One region of the Kitasatospora sp. NPDC058162 genome, then DNA from elsewhere that is predicted to be linked to it. Evidence: riboswitches for the same ligand, from Rfam matches in the RefSeq annotation. Region 1 holds a riboswitch; the other holds the start of a gene.
The links. A riboswitch is a leader RNA that binds a small molecule or an ion and turns the genes downstream of it on or off. The one in region 1 is predicted to bind magnesium.

Region 1 (3,404 bases):
CTTCTCCAGGGTCTCCAGCGGGGGCATCCGCCAGTTCTCCCGGCCGGTGCGGTCGATGGGGTCCTCCTTGGTGCCGCGGCGGCCGGAGAGGAAGGAGTACCCGGCGACCAGGACGCCCGCCACCCCGCAGCCGGCCATGATCCGCAGGATCGCGTCCGAGCTGATGTCGGGCCAGACGACGGCCGCGGTGAGGATCAGCGAGAGGGTGACCAGGACGCCGACCACGGCGGCGGTGAAGGCGTTGGTCTTGGGACCGTTCACCCAGGGGCCGAGCACGGCCTTGTCGTTGCAGAGCAGCAGCAGGAAGACGGTGGCGGAGGGCAGCAGCACCCCGGCCAGCACCTGGACGAACTGGGTCATCAGGCCCTGCATGTACCCGGTGGACAGCAGGGTGATGGCGGCCGCCGCGATCACCAGGCCCGCGTAGATGCCGTAGAAGCCCTTGGCGCCCTTGACCCCGCGGTGCAGGGAGTGCTTGATGCCGAAGACGTCGCCGATCGCGTAGGCGGTGGAGAGCGAGACGGCGAAGGCGCCGATGATCGAGGCGTCCAGCAGGGCGATGGCGAACAGCACGCCCGCCAGGTGGCCGGCCTTGTCCTCGATGCCCTGGGCGACGGCGCCCGCGTCGGAGAACTGGCCGAAGCCGTCGGTGCCGGCGAAGGCGGCGGCGGTGAAGCCCATCATGGCGGCGGCGCCGATGATGACGATCGCGATGCCGATCCAGAGGTCGGCCTTCTCGTACTTCATGAAGCGCGGGGTGATGCGCTTGTCGATGACGTACGACTGCTGGAAGAACAGCTGCCAGGGGGCGACGGTGGTGCCGACGATCGAGATGATGACCAGCATGACCGCGGCCAGTTCACCCGCGCCGCCCGGCATCTGCGGCACCACGAAGTCGTGGGCCATCTGCGAGGTCTTGGGGTGGACCATGAAGTAGATCGGCACCAGCAGCAGCGAGCCTATGCACAGCGTGACGGCGACCCGCTCGAAGCGCTGGAAGGAGCCGGTGAAGGCCGAGGCGATGATGATCGCCGCCGCCAGCACCACCGAGGCGACCTTGGGCAGGCCCAGGTACCCGGCCGCGAGTGTCACGCCGATGAACTCGGTGACCAGCGTGAGCGCGTTCAGCAGGAACAGGTCGATGACGCTGAAGGCGCCCCAGAACTTGCCGAAGCGCTCCAGGATCAGCCGGGCGTGTCCGACGCCGGTGACGGCGCCCAGGCGCAGCACCATCTCCTGGTTGACGTACAGCACGGGCACCAGCATCAGCAGGGTCCACAGCAGCTGGGTGCCGTAGTTCTGCCCGGCCTGGCCGTAGGTGGAGAAGGCGCCCGCGTCGTTGTCGCCGACCATCACGATCAGGCCGGGGCCGACGATCGCGAGCAGGGTCTTGAGTCTCGCCGACAGACCGGTGCGCGGTGCGTCGTCATCGAGCTTGATGGTGCCGAGCGCACCCTTGATGTCGCCGACGTGGGCGTCGTCCAGGACGGCCGAACGCTGCGGCGGTACCTTGGAGTTGAGTGTGGCGTTGGTGGTCATGACGTTCCTCCCGTGGACCCCTGGGCAGGCGGGGTGATGGGGGCGCGCAGCAGCAATTCCCCCTGCGTGAGGGCATGGCGCATCAGCGCGCGGCGGTGCGGGCACGGCGAAGCCGCGAGCGTGAGGTGATGCGTCGCCGGAGGGACGCGCAGGGGAGATTGTTACCGCGTGCCGGAGGTGTACGAGGACAAGCGGGGGTGGGGGCAACTGTGGCCCGGACTACTGCAATCCATGTCTCTCGCCTCCTCCCGGTCGACGCACCCCGTGGTGCGTGTCATCGACACGGCAAGGAGTTCGCCGACGCGCTACAGAGACGCCGGCTCACCCCAACTCGTCAGAGCTTTGGCACTCCACGGCGTGTCCAACCCGCTTGGGCCGGAAGCCACTTCGGATCAACCCTTAGGTCGGGAAGATCTGTCCTAACCCTGGGCGTCTCTCGACGTCGTCGGATCAGTGGCCTGTGTCCGTGAAGAAGCCTCACCGAACGAGGTGCCTTCTTCAAACCTCAAGAAGCATAGACCGGCCGGAGCGCGATACTTGCGCACTTGGTAGAACCTTTACCTTTGGCGGGGGTGTGATGTCAGATGTGACGGCGGGTGTGGCGTCGGGCGTGGCCCCCGTCCGGGTGACGCGGGTTTGAGCACCGCGTGACGACGGAACGACTTCCCGCCGGATCCGTACCCGCACACGCAGCAGAGGGGTGGCATGGCTACCGCCGGCTCCCAGACCGCAGGCCCCCAGGGGGCTCCCCGGCAGGCGAGGGCCTTGGCGCTCGCCCGGCGCCCCAAGCTCTGGCTCTTCCCCGGCGTGCTGTGCGCCCTGGTGGCCGTGCTGCTCTCCCTGCTCTACCTGGGCGGCATCGTCAACCCGACCGGCCACCTGCACCGGCTGCCGATCGCCCTGGTGAACGCCGACCAGGCCCCGCCGCCGCCCGGCCAGCCGGTGAACCTCGGCACTCAGCTGACCCGCGCCGTGGTGGCCGGCACGCCCGACGACACCGTCCGCTGGCGGCAGACCGACGACGCGGGCGCCCGCGACCTGCTCGCCGCCGGCAAGGTCTACGGCGTGCTGCTCGTCCCCGCCGACTTCACCGCCACCGTCTCCGCGCTCGCCACCGGCGGGGCCGTCAAGCGGCCCACCCTCACCGTCCTCACCAACCCCGGCCTGGGCAGCCTCGGCTCCTCGATCGCCTCCCAGATCGCCCAGAACGCCGCCCACCAGGCCTCGGTCGCGGCCGGGCAGCAGCTGCTGGCCGCCGTGCCGGCCCCGGGCGGTTCGGGCGGTTCGGGTGCTCAGGGGCCGGACACCGGTGCCACCGCCCGGCTGCTGCTCGCCGACCCGTTCGCCGTCACCACCCAGGTCGGCCACCCGATCGGCAGCCACAGCGGCCTCGGCCTGAGCGCCTTCTACTTCACCCTGCTCGCCGTGCTGACCGGCTTCATCGGCGGCAACATCATCCACAACGGCGTCGACGGCGCCCTCGGCTACAGCGACAGCGAGATCGGCCCCTGGCACACCCGCCGCCCGACCGTCCCGATCAGCCGCACCCAGACCCTGCTGCTCAAGATGCTGATGACCGCCGGGCTCATGCTGGTCACCACCTCGCTGGTGCTGCTCTGCACGGCCGGCATCCTCGGCATGGACGCCCCGCACCAGGCGCTGCTGTGGGTGTTCGCCTACTGCGCCAGCCTCGCCGTCGGCCTCGGGGTGCAGGCCATCAACGCCGCGTTCGGCGGGATCGGGCAGCTGGTGTCCATGTTCGTGTTCATCGCGCTCGCCCTGCCGTCCTCCGGGGCGACCGTCCCGCTCCAGGCGGTGCCCGGCTTCTACCGCTTCCTCGCCGTCTTCGAGCCGATGCGGCAGCT
Region 2 (3,404 bases), on a different contig from region 1:
GCGAGGACGAGGCGGCGCTCGCCGATCAGGGCGCGGGCGATGGCGACGCGCTGCTGCTGGCCGCCGGACATGTCGTCGGGGAAGCGGTCGGCCAGCTCGCCGATGCCCAGCTCCTCCAGGGCGGCGAGGGCCTCCCGGCGGGCGGTGCGGCCGGAGACGCCGTCGAGTTCGCGCGGCAGGGCGATGTTCTCGGCGGCGGTGAGCGCGGGGATCAGGTTGTAGTCCTGGAAGACGTAGCCGACGGAGCGCCGCCGCAGGTCGGCGAGCTTGCCCCGGCTGAGGCCGCCGAGGGTCACGCCCTCGACCAGCACCTCGCCGCCGCTGGGCAGGTCCAGTCCGCCGGCCAGGGTGAGCAGGGTCGACTTGCCGGAGCCGGAGGGCCCCATCACGGCGACGAACTCGCCGGCGTGGACGGTCAGGTCGACCTCGCGCAGGGCGTGCACCTCGGCGGCGCCGCGGCCGTGCACCCGGGAGACCCCGGCCAGCTGCAGGACGGGCGCGGGTCGGCTCGGATCGATGTGGGACATGCTTCCCCCTCGTGAGCTGTTCAGCTGCATATGTCGGTGAACTATATATGCCGGGGAAGGATGCACAAGTCGTCACGGTTTTGGTCAAGGTTCTACAAAGCTGTCGAAGGTCAGCCGAAAAGGTGACACGGGCCCGGCGCGCCGGGTCTATGCTTTGGGAGGTTTGAAAAGGCACCTCGTTCGGTGAGGCGTCTTCACGGACACAGGCCACTGACCCGACGACGTCGAGAGACGCCCAGGTTCAGGACAGGTCTTCCCGAGTTAAGGGTTGACCCCAAGTGGCTTCCGGCCGATCCGGCTGGACACGCCGTGGAGTGCCAAAGCTCTGACGAGTTGGGGTGTACCGGTCCTCGATGGCCGGTGTGCTCCTTGCCGTGTCGTGATGCGGCGCACAGACGGTGCGCCCCCGACCGGGAGGAGGCGAGAGACATGGACTGCGATAGTCCGGGCCACAGTAGCCCCTACCTCCGCATGCTCTCGAACACCTCCGGCACGCGGTAACAACCTTCCCTGCGCGTTCACCCGGCGATTCGTCCTGCGCTCAACCATGCCTCGACGCACGCCGCCTGACGCATCGTCAGCATCCTCATGCCCGCACGGCCGCCGCCGCTCAGCGTCGCCGTACGGCGTGGATGCCGTGCGCCCGTGGGGAGGATTGCCGCTGCGTGCCCCCTGACGCCCCCTCAAGGTAGGGGGAGGGAGGCCACCGCCATGACCAACGTGATGCTGGACCCGAAGGTTCCCACGGTCCCCACCGCCCCCGCCGCTCCCGCCGCCGCCAAGTCCGCGGTCCTGGACGACGCCCACGTCGGCGACATCAAGGGTGCGCTCGGCACCATCCGGCTCGACGACACCACCCCCCGCAGCGGACTCTCCGCCCGGCTCAAGACCCTGCTCGCGATCGTCGGCCCCGGCCTGATCGTGATGGTCGGCGACAACGACGCGGGCGCCTTCTCCACCTACGGCCAGGCCGGCCAGAACTACGGCACCCAGCTGCTGTGGACCCTGCTCCTGCTGGTGCCCGTGCTGTACGTCAACCAGGAGATGGTGCTGCGCCTGGGCGCCGTCACCGGCGTCGGCCACGCCCGGCTGATCCTGGAGCGGTTCGGCAAGTTCTGGGGCGCCTTCAGCGTCATCGACCTGTTCCTGCTCAACGCCCTCACCCTGGTCACCGAGTTCATCGGTGTCACCATGGCGGCCGGGTACCTGGGCCTGCCCAAGGTCCTCTCCGTGGTGCTGGCGGCGGCGATCATCATCGCCTCGGCCTTCACCGGCTCCTTCCAGCGCTTCGAGCGGGTCGCCATCACGCTGTGCGTCGGCTCGCTGCTGCTGGTCCCGATCTACTTCATGGTCCACCCCAAGACCTCGCAGATGGCCCACGACTTCGTGACGCCGCAGATGCCCGGCGGCGCCGGCCAGCTCGCGGCCGTCATGATGGTCATCATCTCGATCGTCGGCACCACCGTCGCCCCCTGGCAGCTGTTCTTCCAGCAGTCGTACGTCATCGACAAGCGGATCACCCCGCGTTTCATGAAGTACGAGAAGGTCGACCTGTGGATCGGCATCGCGATCGTGATCATCGGTGCGGCCGCGCTGATCGGCCTCACGGCGGCGGCCTTCGCCGGCACCGACGGATTCGGCCAGTTCTCCGACACCGCGGCCGTGGCCAAGGGCATCGAGGACAAGGCCGGGCACCTGGCGGGCGTGCTGTTCGCCATCGCCCTGCTGGACGCCTCGATCATCGGCGCCTTCGCCGTCTCGCTCTCCACCGCCTACGCGATCGGCGACGTCTTCGGCATCAAGCACTCGCTGCACCGCGGGGTCAAGGGCGCCAAGGGCTTCTACGCCGTCTACGCCGGCCTGGTCGCGGTCGCCGCGACGATCACCCTGCTGTCCAACGGCTACACCCAGGGCCTGATCACCCAGTTCGTCCAGGTGCTGGCCGGGGTGCTGCTGCCCTCCGCCACCGTCTTCCTGCTGCTGCTCTGCAACGACAAGGCCGTGCTCGGCCCCTGGGCCAACGGGCCCAGGACCAACGCCTTCACCTCGACGGTGGTCGGCGTGCTGGTGATGCTCTCGCTGATCCTCACCGCCTCGGTGGTCTGGCCGGACATCAGCTCGGGCGCGATCCTCTGGATCATGGCCGGCTGCGGCGTGGCGGGGGTCCTGGTCGCCGGGTACTTCTTCACCGCCGGCCGCACCGGCACCAAGGAGGACCCGATCGACCGCACCGGCCGGGAGAACTGGCGGATGCCCCCGCTGGAGACCCTGGGCCGGCCGGTCATGTCCACCGCCCGCAAGGTCGGCATGGGCGCCCTGCGCGCCTACCTGCTGATCGCGATGATCATGGTCATCATCAAGGTCGTCCAGACCGCGCTGAACCACTGAGCCGCCGAGCGGAACCCGTACGGACGGGTGGCGGGCAGCGGCCCGCCACCCGTCCGTTCCTTTTGCCCGCGCTCCCCCCGCCCGCTTTCCCCGTGGATCCTCTGGAGGAGGTGCCGTCGTGCACACCCTGACCACCGTCGAGTTCCTGGTCCGGCTCGCCACCGGCGTCGCCTGCGGCGCACTGATCGGCATCGAGCGCCAGTGGCGGGCCCGGATGGCCGGCCTGCGCACCAACGCCCTGGTCGCCGCCGGCGCCACCCTGTTCGTCCTGTACAGCGAGGCGGTCGGCGACACCGGCAGCCCCACCCGGGTCGCCTCCTACGTCGTCTCCGGCATCGGCTTCCTCGGCGGTGGCGTGATCCTGCGCGACGGCGCCGGCGTGCGCGGCCTCAACACCGCCGCCACGCTGTGGTGTTCGGCCGCCGTCGGGGTGCTGGCCGCCTCCGGCAAGCTGGAGCTGGCCGCCCTCGGCACCCTGGCGGTGCTCGC

Region 2: another riboswitch for magnesium. It lies ahead of ACFVXG_RS35395 (NRAMP family divalent metal transporter); the one in region 1 lies ahead of ACFVXG_RS03665 (NRAMP family divalent metal transporter).

The regions. Positions count from the first base shown of each region.
Region 1 is NZ_JBHVUS010000002.1:36,845-40,248, forward strand. It holds gene ACFVXG_RS03665 (NRAMP family divalent metal transporter) at 1-1,539, opposite strand, end outside; M-box (ykoK) riboswitch at 1,858-2,035, opposite strand; gene ACFVXG_RS03670 (YhgE/Pip domain-containing protein) at 2,245-3,404, shown strand, end outside.
Region 2 is NZ_JBHVUS010000030.1:88,211-91,614, reverse strand. It holds gene ACFVXG_RS35400 (ABC transporter ATP-binding protein) at 1-527, opposite strand, end outside; M-box (ykoK) riboswitch at 696-872, shown strand; gene ACFVXG_RS35395 (NRAMP family divalent metal transporter) at 1,251-2,915, shown strand; gene ACFVXG_RS35390 (MgtC/SapB family protein) at 3,034-3,404, shown strand, end outside.